Regions from separate parts of the Pseudomonas eucalypticola genome, predicted to be linked through region 1. Evidence: riboswitches for the same ligand, from Rfam matches in the RefSeq annotation. Region 1 holds a riboswitch; the other holds the start of a gene.

What was found. A riboswitch is a leader RNA that binds a small molecule or an ion and turns the genes downstream of it on or off. The one in region 1 is predicted to bind manganese.
Region 2: linked by a shared signal. The riboswitch ahead of mntP (manganese efflux pump MntP) and the one ahead of HWQ56_RS04695 (TMEM165/GDT1 family protein) in region 1 are both predicted to bind manganese.

The regions. Positions count from the first base shown of each region.
Region 1 covers NZ_CP056030.1:1,020,550-1,027,843, forward strand. Annotated here, with positions in the region: partial or broken gene HWQ56_RS04670 (hypothetical protein) at 45-250, opposite strand; gene HWQ56_RS04675 (1-acyl-sn-glycerol-3-phosphate acyltransferase) at 377-1,543, opposite strand; gene HWQ56_RS04680 (CPXCG motif-containing cysteine-rich protein) at 1,646-1,834, shown strand; gene HWQ56_RS04685 (putative signal transducing protein) at 1,834-2,094, shown strand; gene HWQ56_RS04690 (SOS response-associated peptidase) at 2,130-2,750, shown strand; gene HWQ56_RS04695 (TMEM165/GDT1 family protein) at 2,819-3,406, opposite strand; yybP-ykoY riboswitch at 3,495-3,619, opposite strand; gene HWQ56_RS04700 (methyltransferase) at 3,659-4,657, opposite strand; gene HWQ56_RS04705 (2-hydroxyacid dehydrogenase) at 4,709-5,674, opposite strand; gene HWQ56_RS04710 (glutamine synthetase family protein) at 5,876-7,240, shown strand.
Region 2 covers NZ_CP056030.1:1,718,421-1,725,714, reverse strand. Annotated here, with positions in the region: gene HWQ56_RS07980 (DUF2167 domain-containing protein) at 1-600, shown strand, start outside; gene HWQ56_RS07975 (hypothetical protein) at 607-1,767, opposite strand; gene HWQ56_RS07970 (aminotransferase-like domain-containing protein) at 1,900-3,228, opposite strand; gene HWQ56_RS07965 (DMT family transporter) at 3,404-4,300, shown strand; gene mntP (manganese efflux pump MntP) at 4,320-4,883, opposite strand; yybP-ykoY riboswitch at 4,891-5,063, opposite strand; gene HWQ56_RS07955 (hypothetical protein) at 5,402-5,812, shown strand; partial or broken gene HWQ56_RS07950 (transposase) at 6,007-6,135, shown strand; RNA gene ffs (signal recognition particle sRNA small type) at 6,351-6,447, opposite strand; gene HWQ56_RS07940 (hypothetical protein) at 6,831-7,130, shown strand.

The sequences.
Region 1 (7,294 bases):
CCGCGTTCCCTCATGGGGGCCGCGGGCTTTTTCATGGCCGCGGTTCAGGCGGCTTCCACATAGAACTCCAGGAAACTGATGCCGGTGTCGGCATCCAGTTCGGGCCCGTCATCGTGGGGGCAGCCGGCCAGGGCGCAGTACACCAACCAGTGGCGGTCGTGAACATTGAAAGACAACCCGTTGATCAGCGCTTCCTGCTCGTCACTCGGGGGATCAGGTAAAGGCGGTCCTGGTTCTGTGCATGCAACATGACAAGCTCCATGTCGTGGGCGAGGGAACACAGGGTGACCGGTTCTGATGACGGCTGTATGACGCCCGCGCCTGCCGCAAGGGGCCGTGGCCGCGGCGTTCATGACACGGCCAGGACCGCTGCCTGTCAGAGTGGGAGGCCGGCCTTTACGCGGTACTGATTGCGCACAGGCGTGGCGTACTGCAGCACCAGGTAGGGCCGCTGCTCCGGTGGGCAGGCTTCCAGGCGGCGTGTCCATTCGGCGCGGGCCTTTTCCAGCTCCTCGGCGCCGAACACTTCGCTGGCCGCAGGCACCGCCAGGCTCGCGTCGGCGTCAGCCCACTGGGCGTAGGCCAGGTAGTGCACCGGGAACAGGCGATAACCGGCCAGGATCTGCCGGTCGATCTCGGCCGCCAGTTGCTTGGTGTCCTCGAACGCCTGGCTTACCGGCGGGGCGAAGTTGATGTGCACCCGGCCCTTATAGCCGGTGATGCCCTGGGCGATGCTGATGTCGTCTTCGCCGGGGGCCTTGGTGTAGCTGCCCGTGGTGGCGCGGGTGTACAGCTCGCGGGCCTTGGCCAGGTCGCACGGGTCGTACTCGTAGCTGATCGACACCGGGGTCAGGTTCAGTGACTGGATCACCTCGCCGAACGCCTCGTCCTTGCGGCTCATGTGGAACATCTTGAGGATGGCCGAGTCGGTGCGGTCGTCACCGTCCTTGGCGCGGCCTTCGGCCTGGGCGATCCAGATCGACTGGCAGTCGTTGCGGATCGAGTGGTTGATGTAGGCCGACAGCAACTGGTAGGCGGCCAGTTTCTCGCGCCGGCCGCTGAGCGAGCGGTGCACGATGAAGCTCTTGTTCAAGCGCATCAGGTCGCTGACGAAGGGCTTCTGCAGCAGGTTGTCGCCGATGGCGATGCGCGGCGTGGGCAACCCGGCGTGGTACACGGCGTAGTTGACGAAGGCCGGGTCCATCACGATGTCGCGGTGGTTGGCCAGGAACAGGTAGGCACTGCCGGACTTGAACTGCTCGACGCCGGTGTAGGTCACACCGTCGGTGGCACGGTCGATGGTGTGGTCGACGTAGACCTCCACCTTGTCCTGCAGGGTGGCCACGCTCTGGATGCCGGCGAACTCTTTGCGCAGCCGATGAGCTATAAGAGGTTTGAGCAGCCAGCCGAATGCACCGGCCATGCGCGGAAAGCGGAAGTGGGTGAGGATATCGAGGAACGCCGGGTCGCTGAGCAGGCGTGCCAGAACGGCAGGGACCTCGGCGTCGTCGTACGGTCGGATGGCATCGAATTCGCCCATCATGCTCTCTTGTTGGAAACGGCTAGGGTAATAAGGTAAGGGTCTAACGATAGCCCTTCAAATAGACCGGCGATTATACGCACAAGTCACCACGGGGAGACGGCCATGCTGTTTCAGGAAAGTGAAGACATCGAATGCCCATACTGTGGTGAAACGATTCCGGTATTGCTGGACCTGTCCGGCGGCGATCAGGAGTACATTGAAGATTGTTCCGTATGCTGCAAGCCGATCCGTTTCATCTTGCAGGTGCACGACGATGAATGGATGTTGGATGTGAAAGGCGAGAACGATTGATGCAAAGAATCTACGACCCGGAGAGCCTGCTAGAAGCGGAAATGCTGATCGGCATGCTCGATAGCGAAGGGGTGGCGGCCCATCTTGTGGGGCGCGACCTGGTGGGCGGCATCGGTGACCTGCCGGCCATCGGGCTGCTGGGCCTGACCGTGGCCAATGACCAGGCCGATTACGCACGCCAGCTCATCGCCGCGTACAATGCCGCCTTGCCGCTGCCGGGCGAAGAACCGGAGAGTTTCCAGGGCGTGCTGGTGTGTTGAACCGTGCGCCTGTCATCTGAAGAGTCTTTTGCCCCATGTGTGGACGTTATGCGCTGTTTCGCTGGTCGCCGTCTTTTGCCGCGCTGCCTGGTTTCCCTGCCGACCAGCAGGCGCAATGGAATATCTCCCCGGGCGATTCGGTGCTCATCCAGCGCCAATTGGAAGGCCGCCTGCAACTGGCGCGCGCCCGCTGGGGGCTGACCCCGCCGTGGTTGACCGACCTGTCGCGCACCCCTGCCCATGCCCGTGCCGAGACGGTGGCCGAGCAGCCGATGTTTCGCGAGGCGCTGCGGTTGCGGCGTTGCCTGCTGCCGGCGAATGGTTTCTATGAATGGCGCGGCACTGTGCGCAAGCGGCCGTTCTGGCTGACGCCGGGGGAGGGCAGTTCGCTGTTCTTCGCGGCGGTGTGGGAAGCCTACCCCGTGCAGGAGCAGGTGTGGCTGAGCACCGCGGTGGTCACCCAGCCGGCCATGAACCAGCGCCGCCCGCTGATTCTCGATGCGGCCGGCCAGCAGGCCTGGCTGGACCCCGAGACGCCCATGCCGGTGTTGCAGTCCTTGCTGGCCAGCAACCCTGTCGCCTTGCGTGAAAGGCCGCTGGCCAACCTGGTCAATGATCCGAAGCTCAACGCCCCGGAATGCCTGACCCCGGCATGACCCAACGCCCGTAGCAGCGGACCCGGCCGCGTCCAGGACGTCGCATAGTCGCAGGTGTCCCCACGCGGTCAGCCTACCCAGCCGCTGACTTGCATGGCCTTGTAGACGGCCACCACCGCCAGCACGAAGAACGCCGTGGCTGCCAGGCGACGGATCAGGGTCAACGGTAGTTTCTCGGCGGCGAAGTTGCCCGCCAGTACCACCGGCACGTTGGCCAGCAGCATGCCCAGGGTGGTACCCAGGATCACCAGCAGCAGGTGCGGGTATTGCGCAGCCAGCATGACGGTAGCCACCTGGGTCTTGTCACCGATCTCCGCCAGGAAGAAGGCGATCAGGGTGGTCAGGAACGGGCCGAACTTGCGCTTGGTGCTGGCTTCGTCGTCGTCCATCTTGTCGGGGACCAGGGTCCACAACGCCGTCGCCGTGAAGCTCGCGGCCAGGATCCAGTGCAGTGTCGCGTCCGAGAAGAAACTGCCGAACCAGGCCCCTACGGCACCAGCGGCGGCGTGGTTGGCGAGGGTGGCGGCAACGATACCGGCGATGATCGGCCAGGGCTTGCGGAAGCGAGCGGCCAGGATCAGCGCGAGCAATTGGGTCTTGTCGCCGATCTCCGCCAGGGCAACGATCGCGGTAGGGACAAGAAGTGATTCCAGCATCAGGGTTTCCTATGGGGGCGGGTCGACACGGCTATGACACGTACAGCCTCCCCGCCCCGGGTAAGGTGTGCGTGTCATAGGTCTTGTCAAACCCTGAGCCCGTCTGATGCGGACTGTGGGTCGCATGCGCCATGGTCTGTGGACCAAGTATGTTGACGCATGCCATGCGAGCAAGTGGGCTCGGCGGGAGACTACTCCCCTAGGACGGAGCGGATTCTGCCTAGGGTTTTTCGTTTGGGCAAGCGAAGTTTTTCAGCCGCGTTTGGCCCGGTAGATTCTGAAACCCTGCCCCTCGGCGCGTATTGCGCACACGCCCAGATGTTCTTCGATCAATGGCTGGTAGCGCAGGAAGCTATTGGCGACGATTCGCAGTTCGCCTCCTTTTCTCAGGTGTTTAGCCGCTTTTCGCAGCAAATTTTCCGAAGCCTGATAGTTGGTGTGCACCCCCGTATGGAAGGGAGGGTTACTCACGATGGCATCCAGATGAAGGGGCGCGGCATCGATGCCATCACCGGTGATGACCTCGGCCTCCAGGCCATTGGCCTCAAGGGTCATGCGACTGCTTGCCGCAGCAAAGGCGTCCACGTCGAGCAAGGTCAGCTGGCTTTGCGGGTAGCGGCGCTTGAGGCTGGCACCCACCACCCCGGCACCGCAACCGAAGTCCAGGACCTGGCCGCCGGGCAGGCCGTCCAGGTGTTCCAGCAGCAGCGCGGTGCCACGGTCCAGGCGGCCATGGCTGAACACGCCCGGCAGGCTGATGACGGTCATTGGGCCATCGGCCAGGGCCAGTTCGTAGCGCTGGGCCAGGCTTGCCAGCGGCACGCCGACTGGGGCAGATTCGACCGTGACCTGCCACAGCTGGCAATGCCGTGCACTGTCGAGTTTGCGTGGCTTGCCCAAGGCATGCAGCTGCTTGGCCGCGCCCTCGATGCCGCCGCGCTTCTCGCCTACCAGGTACAGGTTTTTGCCCGCCAAACGTGAGGCCAGGGCATTGAGCAGGTAGTTGGCCAGCTCACGGGACTTTGGCAGGAAGATCACCGCGGCGTCGAAATCCGCCTGTGGCGCTTCGGTGCCGAAGTGGCTGCGTTCGCCAAAGCGGGCCGCCAGGGCCTGCTGGTCCCCTGCGTGCCAGCACCAGCCCTGGGCTTCGGGCAATGTGCCCAGCAGGTCGTCAGCGGGCAGGCCTGCCAGCAGCACGCGGCCCTGGAACAAGTCGGCCTGGCGAAGCAGCACTTCACTGCGCGGGTCCATGGTGGGGGCTCCTGGTCAAAAAAGCACCCATTCTACCAGAGCCTCCGGCCCTCAGTTGACCTGGCGTACCGGCGTACCGCTGAAATGCCCCTGGGCGTTTTCGGCCACCTGGGCGACGATGCGCTGGCGCGCCTCGCGGCTGCCCCAGGCACTGTGGGGCGTGACGATCAGGCGCGGAATGTCATCGGCCAGCAGCGGGTTCCCGTTCACCGGTGGCTCGACGCCGAGCACATCAGTGGCGGCGCCGCCCAGGTGCCCGGCCCGTAGCGCGTCGGCCAATGCCTGCTCATCCACGATGCCGCCGCGGGCGGTGTTGACCAGGAAGGCTCCCGGCTTGAGCAGCGCCAGTTCAGCGGCGCCAATCATGTTGCGGGTGCTGTCATTGAGCGGGCAGTGCAGGGTCAGAGCGTCGACCTGGGGCAGCAACTGTGCCAGTGCAATACGATCTTCTCGCGGCGGCCTGCCGGGGATCTGGCCCAACAGCACGCGCATGCCGAAGGCTTCGGCCAGCCGTGCCACCGCGCCGCCCAGTTCGCCGTGACCCAGCAGGCCCAGGGTCTTGCCTTCCAGTTCGACAATGGGGAAGTCCAGCAGGCAGAACTGGCTGGAGCGCTGCCATTGGCCGGCGGCGATGGCCTTCTGGTAGTCCGGCAGCCGCGTGGCCAGGGCCAGCAACAGCATCAAGGTATGCTGGGCCACCGACGGTGTGCCGTAACCCTGGCAATTGCACACGGCGATGCCACGGCTGCGGGCGGCGGCCAGGTCGACGTTGTTGGTGCCGGTGGCGGTGATCAGGATCAGTTGCAGGTCCGGGCAGGCCGCGATGGTGTCGGCGTCGACCACCACCTTATTGGTGATGATGACCTGGGCGTCGCGGCAGCGCTCGATCACGTGCTGCGGCGGGGTGGCGGCGTGCAGGTCCAGGGGGCTGAAGGCCTGGTGCAGCGGGCCCAGGTCGAGGTCCCCCAGGTCCAGTGAGCTGTAGTCGAGAAACACGGCGCGGCGCGGATCGGTCATCGGGGCAGACTCCTTGTGATTGGCGAAAAAGCCTACATGAAATTTGGGCGTATGGGCGTCCGTCCAGGTTTCTTGGCCCCGCCTCGATGGCCTGCACCCGGAGCGCGGGGTCCCCGCTTTCACAGCCGGTGCTACATTGGGTGCACCGGGCCATGGCCCGTCAGTTGGCGTGCGCGCTTTGTCGTCATTCAGGATTACACCATGAACAAGCAGTCTTCGAGCTCCTCGGCCCACCCCGACCTGTTGAGTGAGGTCCGCGCCTTTCGCGCCGCCCACCCGCAGGTGCGTTACGTCGACCTGATCGCCCTGGACATTCCCGGGCATTTCTACGGCAAACGTTACCCGGTGGAGATGCTCGAGAAAGTGGCCGCCGGCAGTCCCCTCAAACTGCCGCAAAACTGCGTGCTGCTCGGCGCCCAGGGCGGGCTGCACCCCATTGGCGATTACTGCTTCAACGACGGCGACCCGGACGCGCCGCGGCGCTTGATACCCGGCACCCTCAAACCCGTGCGCTGGGAAGGCCAACCGCTGGGGCAAATGCTGATCAGTTCGGATGGCACCGCGGCGCCCATCGAATTCGAGCCGCGTGAAGTGCTGGCGCGGGTACTTGAGCGGCTGGCACGGCGCGGCATCTACCCGGTGGTGGCCTTCGAACTGGAGTTCTACCTGTTCGACCGCGCGCTGGACAAAGGCTTGCCGCAATTTCCGCGTGACGGTTTGAGCGGCGATGAAGATGACCAGCCCAACATGCACATCGAACGCCTGTCGCGTTTCGCCCCGGTGCTGCACGACATGGTCGAGGCCGCCAATGAACAGGGCGTGGAAGCCAATGTGATCACCGCAGAGCTGGGGCCGGGCCAGTTCGAGATCAATTTTGCCCATTGCGACGACGGCCTGCGCGCTGCCGATTGGGCGGCGCTGTTCTGCCGCAGTACCCGTGGCGTGGCGCTCAAGCATGGCCACCGCGCCAGTTTCATGAGCAAGCCCTACCTGCATGCCCCGGGCAGCGGCATGCATGTGCATGTCAGCCTGTATGACGCCGCGGGCCACAACGTGCTGGCCGCCGACGACCAGCAGCCGCTGCGGCACGCCGTCGCGGGCTGCCTGGCATTGCTGCCCCACTGCATGCCGATCTTCGCCCCCAACCACAACGCGTTTCGCCGCTACGGAGCCATGGTCAACGCAGCCAGCCGTGCCAGCTGGGGGTTCGAAGACCGTGACGCCTGCATCCGGATCCCCGAGTCCGACCCGCGCAACGTGCGCATCGAGCACCGCCTGGCCGGGGCCGACGCCAACCCCTACCTGGTGCTGGCGGCGATCCTCAGCGGCATGGAGCATGGTCTGGACGCGAAGCTCGAGCCCATCGCCCCGCTCAACGAAAACCGCCACAGCGGTATCGACTTCCCCAAGGACATGCTCGACGCCGTGCGGCACATGCAGGGCCACCCGGCGGTGCGCGAGGGGCTGGGAAGCGAGTTCGTGATGGTCTACTGCGAGAACAAACGCCATGACCACCTGGCGTTCCTCGATGAAATCAGCGCCCGGGAGTATCGTTGGTTCCTGTGAACCTGAGCCTGCCGGGCTGGACGAGCAGAAGCGCCCCGCACGCCCCGCGCAGCT
Region 2 (7,294 bases), 700 kb from region 1:
AACCCCTTGTCGGAACGTGGCTGGGGGGTGATCGTCAGCTACCAGGAAGACGGTCATATTTCCGACGACGACGCCGCCAAGATCGACTACGGCCAATTGCTCAAGGACATGCAGGCCGAGGACGAGGACGACAACAAGCAGCGCCGCGAACAAGGCTATGACGGCATCAGCCTGGTGGGCTGGGCCGAGCCGCCGCACTACGACGGCCAGACCCACAAGATCTACTGGGCCAAGGAGCTCAGGGCCGACCACGCCGACATCAACAGCCTGAACTACAGCATTCGCGTACTGGGCCGCAAAGGCGTGCTGGAACTCAATGCCGTCGCGACCATGAACGACCTGCCCACCATCAAGCGTGAGTTGCCACAGGTCATGCGCTTTGCCGACTTCACCGATGGCAACCGCTACGCGGACTACAGCCCGGCCACGGACAAACTGGCCTCCTATGGCCTGGCGGCCCTGGTCGCCGGCGGCGTGGCCAGCAAGGCCGGCCTGTTCGCCAAGCTGGGCGTGCTGTTGCTGGCGTTCAAGAAGTTCATCATCGTCGGCGTCGTGGCCGTGGGCGCGTTCCTGCGCAAGCTGTTCAAGCGCAACGGCTGACCCGCCCTATGGCACCGCCGCGGCGTGCCCCTGCAACAGGCTCCCGCCGCCGGTGAACCCACCGTCATCGGTGCCCAGCAAGCGGTTGTACAACAGCCGGCTGAGCACCGATTGCGGCAAGTTGTAGTTGCGGCGAAAGGGGGTCACCACCCATTCGTTGGCGATGCTTTTCTCCATCAACCGCTCGAAACTGCCCACCACCGACTTCGCCGCATGGTCGCGGCTGACCCCGCCGCGCTGGTAGAACGCGGCCGCATCGCGCGCGGCGCGGAACAGAATGTTGCACACCTGGGCCACGGTAAATACCTTCAACGCCGTGACGATCATCGCCCGGGTCTTCTCCCCCGCCCGGTAACCCAGGCGATATTCCTCCAGCGCCATTTCCAGGAACGCCAGGCATTCGAGCAACGCCAGGTGATCACAGCAGGCCTGCAATGAGGCGGCGCCCGCCGTGATGAAGCCGGGATCCAGCACGTGGGCCTCCAGCAGCTCGTACAGCAACACGCCGCTGGCGCCGCGCACCGTGGGCAGCCACTGCACCTCGGTGAAATGCACCCGGGCATTCTGTTCGCTGTCGAGCTCCACCGCGGTGGAAATCGAGTCCGGGTCCACGGCGATCACACCGTTGCGCCACAGTTCGTTGATCAGCTCACGGTCGAAGTCGCGCATGGGCGTCAGGCGCTCGTGGCGAACCTTGCAGTAAGCCCGAATGTAGCCCAGGTCTTCGCTGCCGGCATACTTGAGCAGTGCCCACAGGTACAGGCAATGGCGGGGGTCCAGCTGCGCCAGTGGCCGTGCGTTGGCCATGCCCCGGTCCAGGGCCTCGATGATGCGTAGCCGCTTGGCGGTTTCCAGCTGCTCCTGCTCGGTGGCGATGCACGCCGGGCATCGGAACAGGCGCCGCTCGGCGCGGGAAATGTAGTCGCTGCGGGTGGCGAACTGCATCGGTTCGCCACAGCGCATGCACTTGATGACCGTCGACCAGGCCCGGGAGTGACGCTTGACCAGGGCCGTGAACTCGGTCTGGCTGATGCCTTCGTCGCGGTAGATCCTGGCCACGGTCTCGACGAAGCGCCCACCCTCCACGCGCCAATAACGCAGGCACAGCGCCTGTGTCACGGGGTCGGCGTCCACGTATTCGATGTGCAGGGCGGGTTGTTCACTCATGGGGCGGGTCTCGCACGGCTGGTCCAGAGCGCAGACTCTAGGCAAAGCCCCGAGAGAAAGAAGCGGGACCGTTCCCAAGGGTTGGAGTGAAATTTCCTAAAGCATTCAGGCGACTGTCATACGTGCCGAGCCTCAATAATCACCCACTGCCCGCCTGACCTGCTCCAGTGCCCCACGCAACGCCCCCAGGGGCACCGAGCCCAGCGCCAGCCTTAGCGCATGGGGTACCTGGGCAGACGCCGCGAACGGCTCGGCGGTGGACACCGACACCTGCTCGCGCATCAGCGCCATGGCCACCTGGTCGGCGCGCATGTCCTCGGGCAATGGCAGCCACAGGAAATAGGAACTGGGGTGGCCCACCGTCGGCATGCCGGCCAGTACCTGCGCGGCCAAGGCCTGGCGCGCCTGAGCGTCGAGGCGCTTCTGCGCTTCGCAGCGGGCCACGGTGCCATCTTTCAGCCACTGGCAAGCGATGGCGGTCATCACCCCCGGGGTGTTCCAGTTGGTGGCGCGAATCACCCGCTCCAGCGTGGCGACCCAGCGCAGCGGCGCCACCACGAAACCCACCCGCAGGCCCGCCGCGACACTTTTCGAATAGCCGGACACGTACACCGTGCGCTCCGGGGCGAACGCCGCCAGCGGCGGCGGTACGTCGCTGACCAGAAACGCATAGGCAGCGTCCTCGATCAGTATCAGGTCGTGCTGGCGGGCAATCTCGGCCAGCCGCTGGCGCTGCGGGCGGTCCAGCACCCAGCCCAGAGGGTTTTGCAGGGTGGGCATGCAGTACACCGCCCGCACCCGACGCTGCCGGCACAAGGCATCCAGCGCCTCAAGGTCGGGCCCCTGCCCCCGGGCCGGGATGGGCGCCAGTTCCACCCGGTGGGTTTCGGCGACAATCTTGAAGCCCGGGTAAGTCAGCGCATCCACCGCCACCACATTCCCGGGCTGCAACAGGCCCAGCACCGCCACGGCAAGCCCATGCTGGGCGCCGGTCACCACTAGCACCTGCTCGGCGCTCACGTGCAGGCCCGTCTGCGCCAGGTGGTCGGCCACCGCCGCGCGTTCCACCGGGCGCCCGGCGTGGGGCTGGTAGCGCAGCAGGGCTTCCAGGTCGCCCGCCGCGGCCAGGTTGCGCAGCGCCGTGCGCAGCAGCTCGGCCTGGCCGGGCACCGAAGGGTAATTGAAGTTGAGGTCCAGCATGCCCCTGGCCACGGTCGCCTGATCAATGCCATGCCCCGGTGGCAGCTGCGTTTCGCGCACGAAGGTGCCCCGCCCGGTCTCACCGCTCACCAACCCCAGCGCGGCCAGCTCCGCGTATACCCGCGACGCCGTGACCAACGCCACCCCTTCGCGCTGGGCCAGCGCACGGTGGGTGGGCAAACGCACGCCCGCCTGCAAGCGCCCGGCACGAATATCAGCGGCAAAGCGGTCGACCAGCAATTGATAGCGCGAGGTGGGCATACGGATGTATCCATGACAATTATTTGATTGTACTACCCACACACTCTAGGGTCTGTATGAACTGGATTCCAGCGAAGCCAGGCGAGCCTGTTTTCAACGCAGCATGGCCGAGCAGGGATGCATTTCGTACAGCACCTCGCATCCCTGGCAGCACCTTCACCCTTAGAGACTTATCATGGAACAGACCGGGCCTTTTCCCACCACTCCCCTCATCCGCACCAGCAACGGCTGGCTCAACGGGTTCATCGGCGTACTGATCTTCAGCGGCTCGCTGCCCGCCACCCGCCTGGCCGTGCTGGACTTCAGCCCGCTGTGGCTCACCGTCACCCGCGCCACCCTGGCCGGCCTGCTGGCGCTGTGCGTATTGCTGATGTTCAGGCAGCGACGCCCTGCCCGCGAGCAATTGATCCCCCTGGTGGTGGTCGCCCTGGGCGTGGTCGTCGGTTTTCCGCTGTTGACCGCGTTGGCGCTGCAGCATGTCACCTCCGCCCACTCCATCGTCTTCCTCGGCCTGCTGCCCATGGCCACGGCGGTGTTCGGCGTACTGCGTGGCGGCGAGCGGCCACGTCCGGCCTTCTGGCTGTTTTCAACCTTGGGCAGCGCGCTGGTGGTGGGCTTCGCCCTGGCCCAGGGCGTGGCCGCCGCGCCGTTGGGCGACCTGCTGATGCTGGGCGCCGTCATCGTGTGCGGGCTGGGCTACGCCGAAGGCGCGCGGCTGTCGCGCAGCCTGGGCGGCTGGCAGGTGATTTCCTGGGCGCTGGTGCTGTCGCTGCCCTTCATGGGCATCGCCACTTGGCTGCTGATGCCCGCCAGCTTCACCCAGGTGCATGCGGCGGGATGGTGGAGCCTGGGCTACGTGTCCGTGTTCAGCATGTTCGTCGGTTTTGTGTTCTGGTACCGCGGGCTGGCCCAGGGCGGCATTGCAGCGGTGGGGCAATTGCAATTGCTGCAGCCGTTCTTCGGCCTGGCCCTGGCGGCCACCTTGCTGGGTGAACAGGTAAGCCCGGGCATGCTGGCCGTGACGGTGGGGGTGATCGGCTGCGTGGTCGGGGCGCGGCGCTTTGCGCGATGACCCGCAGCCGGGTAATGCATCACGCGCTCAGGTGCTCGTAAAGAATAGTGGCGCCCACCAGCATCAGCACCACGCCCCCGACAATCTCCGCCCGCTTGCCCACCAGATGCCCCAGCACCCGGCCCAGCATCACGCCCAGGGTCACCATGGTCATGGTGGCCAGGCCGATCGCGGCAGCGGCCACCAGAATGTTCACGTTCACAAAGGCCAGGCCAACCCCCACCGCCAGCGCATCGATGCTGGTGGCCACGGCGGTCACCGCCAAAATCATGAAGGAATGCTGCTGAGGTTTCTCTTCCTCTTCGGCCTCGTGCTTCACCCCATTCCAGATCATGTGCAGGCCCAGGGCAACCAGCAGGGTGAACGCAATCCAGTGGTCCCAGTTCTCCACCCAGCGGGTGGCGGCATGGCCGATGGCCCAACCGATCATGGGCGTGATGGCTTCAATGACACCAAAGATCAGGCCGGTGCGCAGGGCCTCGATAAAGCGCGGCTTATGCAGGCTGGAGCCTTTGCCGATCGCCGCCGCGAAGGCGTCGGTGGACATGGCAAGGGCAAGAAAAACGAGGGCAACGGGATTCACGGTTCACTTCCAGTCGGGCCAGGAATCAACGACACAGCCACACGCCCGACTATCGGCATGGCAGTGTCGCTGGTCTCTCCAACCCAAATGGGTGTTCGCACCACGGCAGGTGGCCGAGAATGTTGATGCGAACGCTTCAGGCACCGGGCCTGAAACAGGTTACTCCCCAACGAAGGCTTGCATCATAGCCTGAAACAGATGAAAAAAATGTGATGAAGATGAACAGGTTGCCGGTCATGCATAAGCAAGGGCGACCAGAAACCGCCAAGGGCGTAATACGCACACCAGCCGGCTAGGTGGAGTACCCCACCTTTCAGAAATTGCTAGGCAGCGGTAATGTGGGGGGACCTGTTAACTCGTTCCCACGCCTCCTCGTGGGGCCGGGTGAAGCATGGGAAAGCAGCACCGCGGTAAAACGGCTATACGCGGCGTAGTTTTCCCGAGTATCACCCGGCCCTGCAGGGAGGCGGCGAACATCGCGTTCAACAGCCCTACACAAAAAAGAACAAGGAATTCCCATGCAAGCCGTAATGGATTACGCCACCCTCCTCGACCTGGCCACTCAAACCTCCGCTATCACTGAACCGTGCGAGTGCACCCTCAAACCCCTGACCGGCTGGGAAGGCTGGCCCGTGACCCTGCGCGAAACACAATTGCAGCAGATCGGCACCCTGGCCCAATTCGAGGAAGAAGAAGCCACCTTGGACGAATACCACCCCCAGGGCACCAGCTACTGGTCCGCCGAAGCGCCCATCGCCCCGCTCTACCACCCTTATAACCAGTGTGGCGTATGGCAATGCACGGCGTGCAACCGCAGCTACCTGCGCTACAACGACGACGGCGCCTACCACTCGGAAAGCCGGATTCGCGCGTTGAGCGGGCACTTGCTGGTGGACGCGGAACATCCTACTCACGGGCGGTATAGGTGATGCGTCGGTATCAGTTGGCGTTGTTGATTGCGATGCTTGTGGTCAACTCGCCGCCGGTCATGATGCCTTGGGCTGCGCGGGGGATGCGGCCGGTGGTGCCGAATGTGGTGTTTAATAGTTCGGCACATGGTGTAGCGGTCGAATGAAACCGGACACCCGTTTAGGCGAGAATGCTCGCCATAGGAAGATGTCCGATGAGCAAGCAACGACGTACCTTTACGCGCGAGTTCAAGCGAGAAGCTGCCATCTTAGTGGTCGACCAAGGCTATAGCCTCGCTGAGGCAGCCTGTTCACTTAGGCCGGTACGGATCAACGTTTCGCGCTTGCAATGGGCCTGTAAAGATCTTCGGTTTTTTAAGTTTAGGAAAGAGAGGACAAATTACATCGGGCACAACCATTCGGAAGTAGGAAACCGAGTGTCGGAACAACCAAAGGTCGGGCGGGATACAGGATGCGATGGATCATCGCTCTGGATCACTACGCGGTGAAAGAGCGAAAAGTCGTTTAAAATCAGGGATTTAAAACAGAATGGAGGCAACCCCACCAGCCACACCCCGGCACACAATGTTCCCGCTGTGGCTGCTCCCTTCCGGGCCTGACCAGGTTAACGGGTAATCGTTGCGGGGGGACCGATGGGGTCACCATAACAACACTCGCCTGGCAGCGAGCGGTGCCATTGTACCGGTCTGGGGCGAAGATACAACCATTGATTGCAGAAAAAATTTTGAGGTGGGTCAAGCACTTGCCTGCGGGATGGATTGCGGGGACGGCGAGGAGCGCTTATAGTCCGCGCTTCGCTGCAAAATCAGCGAACGGGTGTGGAAGCCCGAGCATAGTGATACAGCTTTGAACGACTATCCCGAATTTTGTGGATAGACGCGTTCGCGTCATGGCGGCTGTATGCAGGACACCTTCGGGTGTGCCGGCCTATGCCCGGTCTTCCACACCTGTGTACAGCTGCCACCCTTCATGTGGAAGTGGATGTTGGCGGCTCCTCATACTGCTAGGAGTGCTTATCATGGATCCTCGATTTTCTGCCCTTCCCTCTTCGCTGACTCAATCGCCTGTCGTCCATCTGGACACTCAAGCCGCACTCTCCGACATTTTCGGTTTTGCTGACCAACGCCTGAACCTCGCCCGCCATGTACTCGCCGCCCTTGAAGGTGCAGACGAGTGTGATTACCGCTACCTCGCCCGTGCCGCCCAGGTGCTGCTGGAGGATGGCTGCGGGGTGATGGGTGTGATCGAGCGGCGGGTGGAGGGGCGGGACGGGCCAGAGCCGCGGGCTTTGGGGCGGCCGGATTTGACGGTTGTTTGACGGGATTATCGTGCAGGTCTTCTAGAGCTGTAGAGATAGCGTGGGCCTCTTCGCGGGCACACTTTTGTCCCACGGTGCAATGTTGCTCAGATACAGCGTGGGACTGGGCGTTAGCTCTGGACGGGAGCGCCGTGATGTGTCTGGGGGTGCGCGGTGTTTGCTTC